2 regions of the Dactylosporangium sp. NPDC049742 genome follow, and region 1 is predicted to be linked to the other one. Evidence: riboswitches for the same ligand, from Rfam matches in the RefSeq annotation. Region 1 holds a riboswitch; the other holds the start of a gene.
The links. A riboswitch is a leader RNA that binds a small molecule or an ion and turns the genes downstream of it on or off. The one in region 1 is predicted to bind glycine.
Positions count from the first base shown of each region.

Region 2: it holds a riboswitch for glycine, as region 1 does, so the genes downstream of both, gcvP (aminomethyl-transferring glycine dehydrogenase) here and gcvT (glycine cleavage system aminomethyltransferase GcvT) in region 1, are expected to answer to the same signal.

Region 1 covers NZ_JBFANF010000017.1:103,850-111,734, reverse strand. The annotation lists gene AB0J72_RS22365 (L-serine ammonia-lyase) at 48-1,394, opposite strand; gene AB0J72_RS22360 (glycine cleavage system H protein) at 1,400-1,762, opposite strand; gene gcvT (glycine cleavage system aminomethyltransferase GcvT) at 1,807-2,868, opposite strand; glycine riboswitch at 3,026-3,119, opposite strand; gene AB0J72_RS22350 (sigma-70 family RNA polymerase sigma factor) at 3,249-4,703, shown strand; gene AB0J72_RS22345 (methyltransferase domain-containing protein) at 6,224-6,877, opposite strand; gene AB0J72_RS22340 (hypothetical protein) at 7,092-7,885, shown strand, end outside.
Region 2 covers NZ_JBFANF010000004.1:139,095-146,979, forward strand. The annotation lists gene AB0J72_RS07565 (substrate-binding and VWA domain-containing protein) at 1-954, shown strand, start outside; gene AB0J72_RS07570 (chorismate-binding protein) at 1,000-2,142, opposite strand; gene AB0J72_RS07575 (DUF5999 family protein) at 2,317-2,526, shown strand; gene gcvP (aminomethyl-transferring glycine dehydrogenase) at 2,548-5,379, opposite strand; glycine riboswitch at 5,456-5,550, opposite strand; gene AB0J72_RS07585 (hypothetical protein) at 5,641-6,684, opposite strand; gene AB0J72_RS07590 (YciI family protein) at 6,794-7,132, opposite strand; gene AB0J72_RS07595 (peroxiredoxin-like family protein) at 7,251-7,805, opposite strand; gene AB0J72_RS07600 (TetR/AcrR family transcriptional regulator C-terminal domain-containing protein) at 7,884-7,885, shown strand, end outside.

The DNA of each region.
Region 1 (7,885 bases):
GAATCCCCGCCGGGCCCCGCCGCGTCAGCGGTGGGGGGAATGACAGCTCAGCACTCGATGACGGTGACGGCCAGGCCGCCGCGGGCGGTTTCCTTGTACTTCACGGACATGTCGCGGCCGGTGTCGCGCATGGTGCGGATCGCCTTGTCGAGGGTGACCTTGTGGCTGCCGTCGCCGTTCAGGGCGAGGCGGGCGGCGTTGATGGCCTTCACGCTGGCGATGGCGTTGCGTTCGATGCAGGGGATCTGGACGAGGCCGCCCACCGGGTCGCAGGTGAGGCCCAGGTTGTGCTCCAGGCCGATCTCGGCCGCGTTCTCCACCTGGGCGGGGGTGCCGCCGAGGACCTCGCACAGGCCGGCCGCGGCCATCGCGCACGCCGAGCCCACCTCGCCCTGGCAGCCCACCTCCGCGCCGGAGATGGAGGCGTTGCCCTTGATGAGGATGCCGATGGCGGCGGCGGTGAGGAGGAAGCGGGCGACGCCGTCGTCGGTGGCGCCGGGGACGAAGCGCGTGTAGTAGTGCAGGACGGCGGGGATGATGCCGGCGGCGCCGTTGGTCGGGGCGGTGACGATGCGGCCGCCGGAGGCGTTCTCCTCGTTGACGGCGAGGGCGTAGAGGTTCACCCAGTCGAGGACCTTCAGCGGGTCGGCGCCGTCGGCGGAGGCCTTCAGGTCGCGGTACAGTGCCGGCGCCCGCCGCGGCACGCGCAGCCCACCGGGCAGGACGCCGTCGCGGGAGCAGCCCCGGTCGACGCACGCCTGCATGACGGACCACAGGTGCAGTAGCCCGGCCCGGGTCTCGGCGTCGGGGCGCCAGGCGCGTTCGTTGGCGTACATGACGGCGCTCACCGGCAGGTCCAGCGAGGCGCACAGGGCCAGCAGCTCGCCGCCGGTCGCGAACGGGTGCGGCAGCCGCGTGGTGTCGGGCACGATGCCGGTGTCGCCGACCACGAAGCCGCCGCCGACGGAGAAGTACGTCCGTTCGAGCAGCGGCGCGCCGTCGGCGGAGAAGGCGGCGAACCGCATGCCGTTCGGGTGCTCGGGCAGCGACTTGCGCCGGTGCAGGACGACGTCGTCGTCGGCGGAGAACGCGACGGCACGGCCGGTGGCGAGGCGGAGCAGGCCGGTGCGGCGGATGTCGTCGACGCGTTCGTCGGCGGTGTCGGTGTCGACGGTCGCCGGGTCCTCCCCGAGCAGTCCGAGGACGACGGCCTTCGCGGAGCCGTGGCCGTGACCGGTGGCGCCGAGCGAACCGAACAGCTCCGCCCGCACCCGGGCGACCGGCAGCGACTCCAGCGCCGACGCGAAGCGGCGGGCGGCGCGCATCGGGCCGACGGTGTGCGACGACGACGGGCCGATGCCGACGGAGTACAGGTCGAACGCGCTCAGCGCCACCGGGCTCACCCGACCAGGGCGGCGTAGGCGGCGGCGTCGAGCAGCTCGGGGGCGGCGCCCGTGAGGCGGAGCGTGAAGAGCCAGCCGCGCCGGTACGGGTCGTCGTTGACCGCTCCCGGTTCGGTGGCGATGAGCGGGTTGACCGAGACGACGACGCCGTCGGCGGGCGCGACGAGGTCGCTGACGGACTTCGTCGACTCGATCTCCCCGCACGGCTCGCCGGCGGTGACCAGCGTGCCGACCTCGGGCAGCTGCACGTAGACGATGTCGCCGAGCGCGGACGCGGCGAACGCGGTGATGCCGACGACGCCGTCGGAGAACCACTCGTGGTCGCGCGTGTAGGACAGGTGCGACGGGATCGCGGACATGACACTCACCTCGGACGGCTGCGGCGGGATCGCGGACATGGCGCTCAGTGCTGCGAAGCGCGGTAGAAGGGCAGTTGCACGACGGTGGCGTCGACGCGCGTGCCGCGGACGTCGACGGCGAGCCGGGTGCCGGGCTCGGCGAGGGCGGGCGGCACGTACGCCATCGCGACGGGATGGCCGAGGGTCGGCGACAGCGCGCCGCTGGTGACGGCGCCGGCCACCGCACCGGTCGTCGGGTCGAGCACCTGGTAACCGGCCCGCGGCGCCCGCCGGGACCCGGTGACGAGCCCGGCCAGGACCTCGACCGGCGCCGAGTCGCGTTGGCGGCGCAGGGCGGCGGCGCCGACGAAGTCGCGTTTGGAGAAGTCGACGAGGCGGGCGAGGCCGGCCTGCAGCGGGGTCCGCCGGACGGACAGCTCGTGCCCGTACAGCGCCATCCCCGCCTCGAGGCGCAGCGTGTCGCGGCAGGCGAGCCCCGCCGGCGTCGGGCCGTGGTCGAGCAGCGCCCGCCACACGGCGACGGCGTCACCCGGGCGGCAGTAGACCTCGAAGCCGTCCTCGCCGGTGTACCCGGTCCGCGCCAGCAGCACGTCCCGCCCGGCGACCGAGAAGGGGCGGATCGCGTAGTACCGCAGCGGCCCCGGGTCGAGCATGGACGCGGCCGAAGGCCCCTGCACGGCGATCAGCGCCCAGTCGGCGGACGCGTCGCGGACGGTGACGTGGAAACCGTCGGCGTGCTCGCGGAGCATCGCGAAGACGACGGCGGTGTTGGCGGCGTTCGCGACCACCAGGTATCGCCGGTCCGCGAGGCGGTAGACGACGAGGTCGTCGAGGATCCCGCCGGTGTCGTGGCACAGCATCGTGTACCGGGCGCGCCCCACCTCGATCGCCGACAGCCTGCCGACGAGCGCGTAGTCGAGGAACCGGCCCGCGTCGGCGCCGGTGACCTCGAGCTGGCCCATGTGCGACAGGTCGAACAACCCGGCGGCGCGCCGCACCGCGTGGTGCTCGGCGAGGTCCCCCTGGTAGCGCAGCGGCATGCGCCAGCCGGCGAAGGAGGTGAAGGTGGCACCCAGATCGCGGTGCACGTCGAAGAGCGGTGTCACGGAGGCTCCCTGGGTCCGGATGCCGTCGCGGACGGCACCCCTGCTGGGTGACCTCCCCGCTCTGTCATCGGAGCCTGAGAGCTTCGCCGCCCCCGACGAGCGGGACGGTTTGCACCGTGGGCGCAGGACACGGATCGTCCTGACTTTCCAGAGTCGCCTGACCGCGGCGGTACCGATGCCTGAGAGATTCTGGGGAGAACGTTGCTCCTTCGGCGCCTCGGACTGACCGAGGGCTCTCCCGTCGCGGGTCGTGCAGCGCGATATGCGGTTGTGGTCAGGACCGTAAGTCCCGCCGCACCGCCCCGTCAAGCCCGGAAAAGTGTTATGACACGTGACCGGAGGACGTCCGCCAGAGGGTGAACGAACAGACGGGAACGACAGTGGCACAGTCCGACGAGGTCCTCGTGGCGGCGGCCCGCGACGGTGACCGGGCCGCCGTGGAGGCCCTCGCCGCGCGCTACCTGCCGCTGGTCTACTCCGTCGTCGGCCGCGGCGCCGACCGGGACCTCGACGTCGACGACATCGTCCAGGACGCGATGGTCCGGGTCGTGACGGGGGTTTCGACGGTACGGCAGGCCGGGCGTTTCCGGTCGTGGGTGGTGACGATCGCCCTGCGGCAGCTCGCCGACGCCCGCGCGGAGGCCCGCCTGGCCAGGCTGACCCGCGGCGAGGACCAGCCGGACAGCCTGCCCGACACCGCCGACCCGGCGGCGGACTTCGTCGGCCTCGCCGTCCTGCGGCAGGTCCTGGACGTCGAGCAGCGGGGGATCGCGGAGGCGGCCCGCTGGCTGGACCCGGCGCACCGCACGGTGCTGTCGCTGTGGTGGCTGGAGGCCGGCGGTCACCTGACCCGCGCCGAGGTCGCCGACGCCCTCGACCTGCCGGCCGCGCACGCCGGAGTGCGGGTGCAGCGGATGCGCGAGCAGCTCGACGTGGCCCGCTCGGTGGTCCGCGCCCTGGACGCGCCGCCCGGCTGCCCGGCGCTGCGCGAGGTGGTGGCCGGCTGGGCCGGCGAGCCGGACCCGTTGTGGCGCAAGCGGATCGCCCGGCACGTCCGCGACTGTCCACAGTGCACGGAGCGGTCCCGCCGGCTCCCGGCGGCGGAGGGTCTCCTCGCCTGCCTGCCGCTCCTGGTGCCCCCGCCGAAGGCGACCGCCGGCGGGTGGGCGCTCAAGGCCTTCGCGCTGGCCGGCGGGGCCGCGGCCCTGGCCCTCGCCATTGTCGTGGGTGTGACGGTGTGGCGGCAGCCGGACGAGCCGCGGCGGGAGGTGCCGGCCGCCCGTCCGCCCGCGACCGCCCAGGCGCCCGCGCCGTTCTCGCCCGCCGCCTCCCCGGCCACATCGGCCCCGTCCGTGCCGCCGTTCTTCGCCACCGTGCCCGCGGTGCCGAAGGTTGCCGAGTTCGCGCCCGCGGGTGCGGTACGGCAACGGAGCGGTCGCCGTACCGGGTGCTCTGCCCGTTGTCGCGCCCCGCCACCCGCTGCTGCTGCCGTACCGCACCCACCGCCACGGCCTCGCTCACCCCCGGCACCGCAGGCACGCCGCCGAAGGACGGCGGCGGCGCGTCCCCGGACACCCCGCGCGACGCCGTGGCGGCGCTGGACGGACTGTTCGACGGTGTGCCGCCCCCGGCGGCCCCGCCCCCGGCGGACGGAGCCATGCCGGTCTGACTCCGGCCTTGGCCGTGGCCCTGGTTCTGGCCCTGGGGTTCGCACCCCGACCCGGCAAGCAGCACAACGGCCGCAACCCCGGCCGCGGACAGGTGGCGCAGGTTCACTTCTTCCCCTTCGGTTCGACGGTCCGGATCCACAGACCCGCGCACCCCACGACCCGTAACACATTTCCTCCGGCCCCCTCAGGCCACTGCCACCCCTTGCCGCGTTCGGGTCGCCACAGCAGGCATTGCGCCCAATGCCTTCGACGCCTGGCCGTGCCCGGTGCACCCGCGGCAGACTGCGCCCGGTGTCTCCGGCGGCTGGCTGTGCCCGGTGGGCCCTTCGGCAGGCTGCGTCCACTGCTCCGGCGGCAGGCTGAGTCCCGTGCACCGGAGCGGCCGCGAACACGCCCGGCTCCTGCACGCCGCGGCCCATCGCGTCGCGCTCCGCTACGTCCTGCCTCGCCTCGTCGCAGCCCGCCTCGTCTTGCCGCGCCGCGTCCTGATGCGTCCCTGGCGCAATCTCGCTGCCCGGTCCGACATGCCCCTCACGCGCCACCCTCACATCGACGTCGATCAATGCCCAGATATGTCCACTTCTGAGATCGATCTCGCCGGCCATTCCGGCGTGACCCTTCGCGCATCACTCTTGCGCAGACGGTGGTCAATGCCCGAGCCGTCCGATTTCCGGGATCAACCTTGCCGGCCGGTCTGGCGCGACCCCTCGCGCCTCGCTCTCGCGCAGACGTTGGTCAATGCCCAGAGATGTCCGATTTCTGGGATCGACGCTGCGCGATCTACCCCTTCATTTGAAGATCATCTTGGGGGTGGATCGCGCAATGTCTATTGCGCAAAAGCCGCAAACGTGGGTATTGACCAACGTCTGTGGGGGTGCAGGGGGAGGTCGGACGGGTGGAGTGGGGTGCTGTGGGGAGTTGCGGGCGTCGGTGGGGGTGCCTGCGTTGGTGAGTGTGGCGCACAGGCTGGGGCGGTGGTGGAGCGGCTGCGGTGCGTGGGCGGTTGGGCCTGGGGCTGACGTCGGCGGCGCGTGGGCGGTTGGGCCTGGGATGCGGCTGACGTCGGGGTGTGTGAGCGGTTGGGCCTGGGATGTGGCTGAGGTTGGGGCGCGTGGGCGGTTGGGCCTGGGATGTGGCTGAGGTTGGGCGCGTGGGCGGTGGTGCGAGAGCTGTGGCTCGAGTAGCTGGCCTGCTCTGGGGAAGCGGTCAGGTCGGGGCAGAAGAAGCGGCACGGGCAGAAGAAGCGGCACGGGCAGGAGAAGCGGCGCGGGCAGGAGAAGCGGCGCGGGCCAGAGCGGCGCAGGCTGGAGTGGTGCGAGCGGGAGAAAGCGCGCGGGCTGGAGTGGCGCGGGCTGGAAGTGGTGCGGGCTGGACGGGTGGAGGTCTCCCCGTGTCCGGATGCGGTCTTGTCGGGGCGGGGTGCGGGGCGCCGGTTCCGGTGCACTGGGGTTTCTGACGGACCTGCGGTCGAGGGTTCTTCGCCGGGGTTGTCGGAGTTTTGTGCACCATGTGAAGCGTGGCCTCGGGGTGCCGGGGCGTGGGCGTACCCGGCCTGCTACCGGGTGTCGTTGCGAAAGTTTCCCGGCTGACGCTTGGCCGCCGGAGGGTGCCTGACCGCCACCGCCGGTGGTGCTGTGTGGCTGGGCTCCGGGCGGCGGTGGCGAATCTTCGGGAGGGCGAAACTTTCAGGCGGGGCGGCGGGCGATCGCGATCACGGACTGGCCGAAGGGCGGGGTGACGAAGCGCTCGGCGAAGCGGGTCATCGGGGCGACCGTCGAGTCGTAGAACTTGACCATCATGCCGGGGCCGGGCTTCTGGCGCAGGAGGCAGGTGGAGACGTAGTAGCCGATCAGGCCGAGCGAGTTGGCGTAGTGCAGCTTCTCGATCTCCAGGTCGGCGGCGAGCAGCACCTCACGCATGGTCTTCTTGGTGTACCGGCGGACGTGGCCGGTCGCGATGTCGGCGGGGCCCATCGCGAAGGGGAACGCCGGCACGACGATGATCACGTGGCCGCCGGGGCGGACCAGGGAGCGCATGGTGCGCAGGGCGCCGAGGTGGTCCTCGATGTGCTCCAGGACGTTGTACGACACGGCGGCGCTGTGCTCGGCGGTGATGTCGCTGGGCAGCATGAGCTCGCGGATCGACACCTCGCGGTTGGCCGAGAAGCGCTCCTTGAGCGCGAGCAGCCGGTCCGGGTCGGCCTCCGTGACGGTCATGCGCGGGGCGTGCTCCAGCCACTCCGCCGCATAGTCGCCCAGGCCGGCGCTGACCTCGATGGGGTCGTCGCCCAGGTACGGCGTCGCGAACGCGACGAACCACTTGCGGTGGTTCTTCGCCATCGCGAGGCCCTCGAGCACCTCGGACTGGATGAGCTGGTCACCGAGGATCTCCGAACTGCGATCCCGATCGCCTCCAGGCGGCACGGCGTTCTCCTCGGTAGCTCGGCGATCCAACGGTCTGATCATGTTATCCGGAATTGGCGTAGTTTATCGGCGTCGATGCCGGGAGGCCAGTGCGTGCGTCACGGGCCCCTGGACAGCTATGGTCTCACCCGTGAAAACCGGCGGAAAGAACGCGCTTGTCGTCGTGAGCTACGTGGTCTTCTCCGTCGTGCTCTTCCACCATCTGTGGGCGGCACCCCAGACCCGGATGCTGGCCGACAACAACCAGGACCAGGTCTTCTTCGAGTGGGTGCTCACGCACGCCGCGCGGCTGTTCACCCATGGTGACACCCCGTTCTTCACCGACCAGCTCAACGCGCCGCTGGGCGTGAACCTGATGGCCAACACGTCCATCCTGGGTCTCGCCCTGCCGCTCGCCCCGATCACGCTGCTGTTCGGGGCGCCGGTCACGTTCGCCGTCATCAGCACGATCGCGCCGGCCGGCACCGCCGTCGCCTGGTTCTTCATGCTGCTGCGCTGCGGCGTGGTCCGGTCCCGCGTGGCAGCCTACCTGGGAGCGCTCTTCTGCGGCTTCGGCCCCGCGATGATCTCGCAGACGACCGGTCACCCCAACATCGCCGGCCAGTTCATGATCCCGCTGATCCTGTGGGCCGTGTTCCGGATGCGCGAGCCGGGCGACACGGTCCGCAAGGGTCTCGTGCTGGCCGGGCTCGTCGTGTACCAGTGCTTCATCAACGAAGAGGTCCTGTTCCTCGCGGCGTTCGCGTTGCTGGTGTTCCTGCTGGTGTACCTGCGGCCCAGCCAGATGCTCCCGGCCGCGCGGGCGGCACTGCCGGCGCTCGGCGTCACCGCCCTCGCCGCGGGGCTGGTCATGGCGTACCCGCTCTGGCACCAGTTCACCGGCCCGCAGGCGTACCACGGGCTGCCCGACTTCGTGCACGGCTT
Region 2 (7,885 bases), on a different contig from region 1:
CAGGACGTCCTCGCCTACAACAAGACCAACCCGAAGGTGCCGCTGGTCGCGGTGTACCCGTCCAACGGCAGCGCCGACGCCGACAACCCGTACCTGATCCTCGACGCGCCCTGGGCGGGGAAGGACAAACAGGACACGGCGCGGCAGTTCCTCGCGTACCTGCGCGGGCCGCAGGGGCGCAAGGCGTTCCTCGACGCCGGGTTCCGCGACCCGAACCGCGACGCCGGCACCGCGCTGAGCGCCAACAACGCGTTCAGCGCGAAGATCAAGACGGTGCCGCGGGCGGTGCTGCTGCCGGAGTCGGTCAAGCAGTCGATGGACTCGTGGACGGCGCTGACCCGCCCCACCAACGTCCTCATCGTCCTGGACATCTCCGGCTCCATGGCCGAGCAGGTCCCCGGCACCGGCCGCAACCGCATGCAGCTGGCGAAGGACGCCGCCCGGGCGGCCGTCCAGCTGTTCGACGGCGACGTCGACGCCGGCCTGTGGGTGTTCTCCACCCGGCAGAACGGCCAGCAGGACTACAGGTCCCTGATCCCGATCGGCCGGGTCGGCGACCAGCTCGGCGGCAAGCCCCGCCGGGAGCAGATGGTCGCCGCGATCGACAAGCTGACCCCGGTCGGCGACACCGGCCTGTACGACACGGCCGCCGCCGCCCAGCAGGCCGTGGTCGACGCGTACCAGCCGGGCGCCACGAACCTGGTGGTGCTGATGACCGACGGGAAGAACGACGACCCGACCGGCGGCCTCAGCCTCGACCAGCTGCGCCCGAAGCTCGAGGCGAACGCGGCGTCGGACAAGAAGGTGCCGATCGTGACCGTCGGATACGGCAACGACGCGGACTTCGCGGCGCTGCAGGAGATCTCCCGGGTCAGCGGCGGCACCCTCTACACGTCGAAGACCGCGTTCGACATCAACGAGGTCCTCCTCACCGCCATCTTCGGCAAGGTCTGACGCTTGGGGCCGGTCCGCTCACCATGAGAGCGGACCGGCCCGCCGTCAGGCGCTCAGGGCGGCCTTGATCGGGGCGGTCTTCGCGGCGGCCTCGGCGACCTCGGCAACCGGGTCGCTGTCCCAGACGATGCCGCCACCGGCCCACACGTGCGCGAGCCCGTCGGCGACGGCGACGGTGCGGATCGTCAGCCCCAGGTCGACGCGGAGCCTGCCGTCGGGGCCGTGCCCGATCCAGCCGGCGGCGCCCATGCTCGGCCCGCGCCCGACCGGCTCGAGCGCGCTGACGACCTCGATCGCGGCGAGCTTCGGCGCGCCGGTCACCGAACCGCCCGGCCACACGGCACCCAGCAGCCCGGCGAGGCCGATGCCGGGCGCCAGGTCGGCGCTGACCGTCGACTCCGCCTGCCACAGCCGCGACCAGCGGCGGATCGCGAACAGCTCGTCGACGCGGACGCTGCCGGTCCGGGCGACCCGGCCCAGGTCGTTGCGCTCCAGGTCGACGATCATGACGTGTTCGGCGCGTTCCTTCGCCGACGCGAGCAGCTCCGCGCGGCCCTGCGCGGTCGCCGGGCGGGTGCCTTTGATCGGGCGGGTCACCGCACGGCCGCCGGTGACCTCGACCAGCGTCTCCGGCGACGCGCACGCCACCCACCAGGCGCCGTCCGCGCCGGACAGCACCCCGCCGTACCTTGCGCCCGGCAGCGCCGCGACCCGGGCGAGGGCGGCGCGGGGGTCGCCGGCGAACGGGGCGCTGGCGTGGCCGACGACGTTGGCCTGGTAGACGTCGCCGCGGGCGATCGCCGCCCGGACCGCCTCGACCGCGGCGGCGTGCTCCCCCGGGGTCCAGCTCGGCGTCCACGGGCCCACCCGGGCGTCGTCGGGCACGGCCGGCTCCGCTAACGCGATCGGCGGCGGGGTGTGCGCGTAGACGACGGCGACGAGGTCCGGCACGCCCGGCGCCGGCGACGCCACGGCCGACGGCGGCGCGAGGAGCACCGCCGCCCCACACACCCCGCCCGTCACCGTCCGTGACCGTGACACGTCGGAGACGGGCAATCCGGCGTCGGCGAGGAACGCCTCCAGCAGTTGCAGAGGGTCACCGCCGTCGCCGGAACGCCACTCCAGCCGGGAACGCTCCCAAATGTGCGGCCGGCACGCCGGATCCGACCCGGGAGGGTGCAGATCCACCGTCCCGGGCCAATACCCGACGACCGGTCCTAATGGGCTCATACGAATGGCGGATTATCCCCAAGTTGTGCCGTCACATGTGCGGATTCGTGTCGTTGGCCGTAGTAGCGTGCATCACTGGTCATGTGAACAACCCCACAGGCCCCACCTGAACCTCTCAAACGGAGACCCCGGATGCTCTGCCAGCACCAACCAGCGTGCCCCTCGGCCCACGACTCCGACCACGAAGCCGCCAGGATCCTGGCCTCGCACCCCGAGCAGGGGTGGAGCCTCCTGTGCAACGGCGTGATCGTCTTCGAGGACACCGGAGAGCTACTTCCTGACTGCAGCGTGATCGAACCGCACCGCGGCCCGGCCATGCACGTCCTCGTCGAAGCCGCCTGAGCGATCACACTCCGTAGCCGTTCACTCCTCGAAGGCTGATGCCGGCGGGCACGAGCAGACGAGGTTCCGGTCGCCGTAGCTGTCGTCGATCCGCCGCACCGGCGGCCAGTACTTCGCCACCGTTACCCCGGCCGGGTAGGCGGCGAGCGACCGCGGGTAGGCGTGCGCCCACTCGTCCGCGGTGACGACCGCCGCCGTGTGCGGCGCGCCCGCCAAGGGGTTGTCCCCCGCCGGCCACTCCCCGGACGCCACCCGGTCGATCTCCTCACGGATCGCGATCATCGCGTCACAGAACCGGTCCAGCTCCGCCAGGTCCTCGCTCTCGGTCGGCTCCACCATCAGCGTGCCCGACACCGGGAACGACATCGTCGGCGCGTGGAACCCGTAGTCGATGAGCCGCTTCGCGACGTCCGCCACGCTCACGCCGGTCGCCTTCGTGATCGTGCGCAGGTCCAGGATGCACTCGTGCGCGACGAGACCCTCGCTGCCGCTGTACAGCACCGGGTAGTGCTCCCGCAGCCGCGCCGCCACGTAGTTCGCCGCGAGGACCGCCGTCGCCGTCGCCTTCGTCAGCCCGTCCGGGCCCATCAGCCGCAGGTACGCCCACGGGATCGGCAGGATCCCCGCGGACCCCCACGGCGCCGCCGACACCGGCCCGACCGGGGCCGCCACGCCGTCCTCCTCCAGGATCGGGTGCGACGGCAGGAACTGCGCCAGGTGGGCACGGACCGCGACCGGGCCGACACCCGGGCCGCCGCCGCCGTGCGGGATGCAGAACGTCTTGTGCAGGTTCAGGTGCGACACGTCCGCCCCGAACTGCCCCGGCTTCGCGTAGCCCAGCAGCGCGTTCAGGTTCGCCCCGTCGACGTACACCTGGCCGCCCGCCTCGTGCACCTTCGCGCACAGGTCGGAGATCCCCGTCTCGTACACCCCGTGCGTCGACGGATACGTCACCATGATCGCGGCCAGCCGGTCCCGGTGCAGCTCGATCTTCGCCTCGAGGTCACCGAGGTCGACGTTGCCCAGCTCGTCACACGCCACCACCGCGACCCGCATGCCCGCCATGACGGCGCTGGCCGCGTTCGTGCCGTGGGCGCTCGACGGGATCAGGCACATGTCCCGCCCGGTGTCGCCCCGCGACTGGTGGTAGGCGCGGATCGCGAGCAGCCCCGCCAGCTCGCCCTGCGACCCCGCGTTCGGCTGCAGCGACACCGCGTCGTAGCCGGTGACCTCCGCCAGCCACCGCTCCAGGTCACCGATCAGCTTCCGGTAGCCCTGCGTCTGCGCCGCCGGCGCGAACGGGTGCACGTTGGCGAACTCCGGCCAGGTGATCGGCTCCATCTCCACGGTCGCGTTGAGCTTCATCGTGCACGACCCGAGCGGGATCATCCCCCGGTCCAGCGCGTAGTCCATGTCGGAGAGCCGCTTCAGGTAGCGCAGCATCGCGGTCTCCGACCGGTGCGTGGAGAACACCGGGTGGCTCAGGTAGTCGCTGGTGCGGCGCAGCTCGGCCGGCACCACGTCCGCCGTGTCCAGCCCGGTCACGTCGACGTGCGCGAGACCGAACGCGGCCAGCACGTCACGCAGGTGCCCGAACGTCGTCGTCTCGTCACACGCGATGCCGACCCGGTCCGCGTCGACCTGCCGCAGGTTGATCCCCCGGTCCGCGGCGGCGCCGACGACGTCCTTCGCCTTCCCCGGCACGACGGCCGTCACCGTGTCGAAGAACGCCTCGTGCTCGGTGGTGACACCGCCGGCCCGCAGGCCCGCCGCGAGCCGCACCGCCATGTCGTGCGTGCGGGACGCGATCTCCCGCAGCCCGTCGGGGCCGTGGTAGACGGCGTACATGCTGGCCGTGACCGCGAGGAGCACCTGCGCGGTGCAGATGTTGCTGGTCGCCTTCTCCCGCCGGATGTGCTGCTCACGGGTCTGCAGGGCGAGCCGGTAGGCGGGGGCGCCGTCCGCGTCCTTGGACACGCCGACGAGCCGCCCGGGCAGGGTGCGCTCCAGGCCCTTGCGGACCGACATGTAGCCGGCATGCGGGCCGCCGAAGCCCATCGGCACGCCGAACCGCTGCGCGCTGCCGACCGCGACGTCCGCGCCGAACGCCGCCGGCTCCTGCAGCAGGCACAGCGCGAGCAGGTCGGCGGCGAACGTGACGATCGCGCCCTTGTCGTGCGCCTGCCTGGTGATGTCCGCCAGGTCACGGACCGCGCCGGACGCGCCGGGGTACTGCAGGTGCAGGCCGAAGAACTCCGCCGGCAGCTCCTCGGTCCGCAGGTCCACCGTCTGCACGTCGATGCCGAGCGGCTCCGCCCTGGTCCGGATGACGGCGAGGGTCTGCGGCAGGACGTCGCTGTCCACGACGTACACGTCGGCCTTCACCTTCGACGAGCGCCGCGCCAGGGTCATCGCCTCAGCGGCGGCGGTCGCCTCGTCCAGCAGCGACGCGCCCGCGACCGGCAGCCCCGTCAGGTCGGTGATCACCGTCTGGAAGTTGAGCAGCGCCTCGAGCCGGCCCTGGCTGATCTCCGGCTGGTACGGCGTGTACGCCGTGTACCACGACGGGTCCTCCAGGACGTTGCGCAGGATGACCGGCGGCGTGTGCGTGCCGTAGTAGCCGAGGCCGATCATGCTGACGAGCGTCCGGTTCGCCGCCGCGAGGGCGCGCAGCTCCCCCAGCACCTCGGCCTCGGACGCGGCCAGGGGCAGCTGGAGCGGCTGGTGCCAGCGGATCGAGCCGGGGATGGCCGCCGTCATCAACGCCTCGACGGAGTCGTACCCGACGGTCTTCAGCATCGTCGTCTGCTCGTCCGGCGACGGTCCGATGTGCCTGCTGGCGAAACTGGTCATTGGCCACACTCTTTCGGATCCGGGGGTCGGGGCTGCGCACGTCCCTCCCCCTCTGTCGTGTGGCCTCCAGAGGTGCCAACCCGTCGCGGTCCTTCTGCCTGAGAGGTTCCGGGGAGGATTTGCCCCTTCGGCGTCGCCCTGAACTCAGACGATCTCTCCCGCGCGGGTATTGCCGGCGATGCCTAATCTACCGGTTCTTTGACCATGGTCACGCGCCCGTGGCCCACACCACAGCGCGTAGCGCATCCTAGGACGCTAGGTTCATGGCTTACACCGGGCTGAATTCGCGTCGACCATCAGGAGGCTGGCGTCCACCGCCTCGAAGTCGCTGCCCTTCAGCCCCTTGAGCGCGTTGAGCTGATCGTTGCTCCACCGGTCGTCCTGCGTGCCGGAGAAGAACCACGGCGAGCCGTTGTCGGCGAGGACGGCGCCGTACTGCTTGAGCGCCTGCGCCACCACCCGCGCCTGCGCCGGGAACTTCGAGATGTCGACGGACGCCTTCAGCCGGAACCGGGCACCCATCGGCGGCAGGTTCGCGTCGGTGCTGCTGGACGCCGCGTGCCGGGCGGGCCACACGTACGCGTTCCTCGTGCGCGGCGCGGTGAACCGGATCGCGTGGTCGATCCTGCCCTTGGCGGCCTCCTCGGCGCGCGGCAGCCCGGCGAGGATCGACAGGCCCGCGGCGTCCGCCGACGTCCAGCCGGCCTTGCGCAGGTCGTTGCGGCGCAGGTCGAACACCGCCCCGGACCCGGCCTTCCACGACCCGTCCGCGTTCGGGCGCGCGGCGTACAGCTCGTACACCTTGCACGCCGCCGTGTCGTGCACGATGACGTGCCGGTCCCCGTCGGCGTTCGGCCCGCCCTCGATCCTGGCGTTGCGCGGGATCGGGTACGGGCCCTTGTCGCTCTCGTCCGCGTACTCGAAGCTGACCTTCACGCCGGCCTGCCCCTGCCCGACGGTCGTGACCGGGATGCCGAACGGCGCGCCGTCGATGAGCCCCGAGCCGAAGTCCGGGTGCGCGTGCGCCTGCGCGCCGATGCTGCCGACCCACGCCGCCGAGTCCCGGTGCACGGGCAGCTTCGACACGTCCGCGTGCCACACGTTGTCCGCGGGGAAGATCGTGCACGCACCGCTCGGCGCGGACGCGGACTGGCTCGCGGCGCCCAGGCCGCCGGCGCCGGACCCGCCCGCTGCGCCCGGCGCGCTCGGCGTCCCCGCGGCGGGTGCGGCGCTGCCCTTGCCCGGCGAGCTGCATCCGCTGACCGCCATGACGGCGACGACGGCCAGCGCGGCGCTGCGCTTCAATGATCCTCCTCGGGTCGGCCCCCGATCCTCACGGACCTGCGCGCACAGTACGCGCACCCTGTGTCCGACCCGCAGCGCACCATCGCCGCGCAGCGCCGCCCGTGCCGGGTCAGTCGGCCGCGTCGGCGGCCAGCTCCCGCACCTCCTGCGTGCAACGGCACGCCGCGGCGAACCTGGCGGCCCACCGCACCGCCTCGTCCCGGTCCGGCACGTCGAGGAGCGCGAACCCGCCGATGTGCTCCTTGGTCTCCGGGAACGGGCCGTCGGTGACCGAACCGTCCGCGGCCACGACCGTCGCGGGCTGTGCCGGCACCCCACCGCCGAACACCCACACGCCGGCGTCGCGGGCGTCCTGCGCCACCTCCTGCGCGGCCTTCGTCACGTCGGGCACGTCCTCCTCGGCGACGTTCATCCAGCCCTCGTCGAACGAGACCAGGTAGTGCGGCATCCTGTTCCTCCTCGCCTCCGGCAGCCCCTCCGGCCGCCGCTCACCCGTCCTACGAACGGCCCGCCCCGGATCCGACAGCCCGCCACGACAAATTTCCGCCGGTGCCAGTCCTACCCGGTCAGGGCGTGCCGGGTCCGTGCCGCTCGACGAGGTCCAGGAGCTCGTCGACGGACCACTGGTCGTAGGCGTGCTCGCCGTACTTCGCGGCGAGGACGGTGCCGTCGGGGGCGATGAGGAAGTCGGCCGGGAGGCCGAAGCGGCCGCCGGCCGGGTTGAGCGACGGCGAGCGTTCGCGGCCGCGGAGCAGGGCCCAGGTGCTGCGGGCCACGGCGCGCAGGATCGTGGGCCAGACGCGGGGGTCGAGCAGGGCGCGGCGGGAGGACTCGACGCCGAACTCGCGGTACAGGCGCTTCTGCGGGTCGGGCACCACCGGGAACGGCAGGTCCGTCACGTGCTCGCGCAGCGCCGCCGCGGTGGAGTGGAACACGACCACCTCGCGGACGCCGGCCGCGGTGATCTCGTCGTGGCGGCGGACGATCGAGCGCAGGTGCAGGTTGCAGACCGGGCAGCCGGCGAAGCGGCGGAACTGCAGGTGCACCAGCAGCGAGGGGTCCGGCACGGCGACCGGCTCCCCCACGACGACCTGCAGGCGCCGGGAATCGACGACGAGCATGACACCTCCGCGTGTTCGTAAGCGTACAACGTACTCTTACGGGCAAGCGTAGGCGTATGACGTACGCTGTCAAGTGCCAT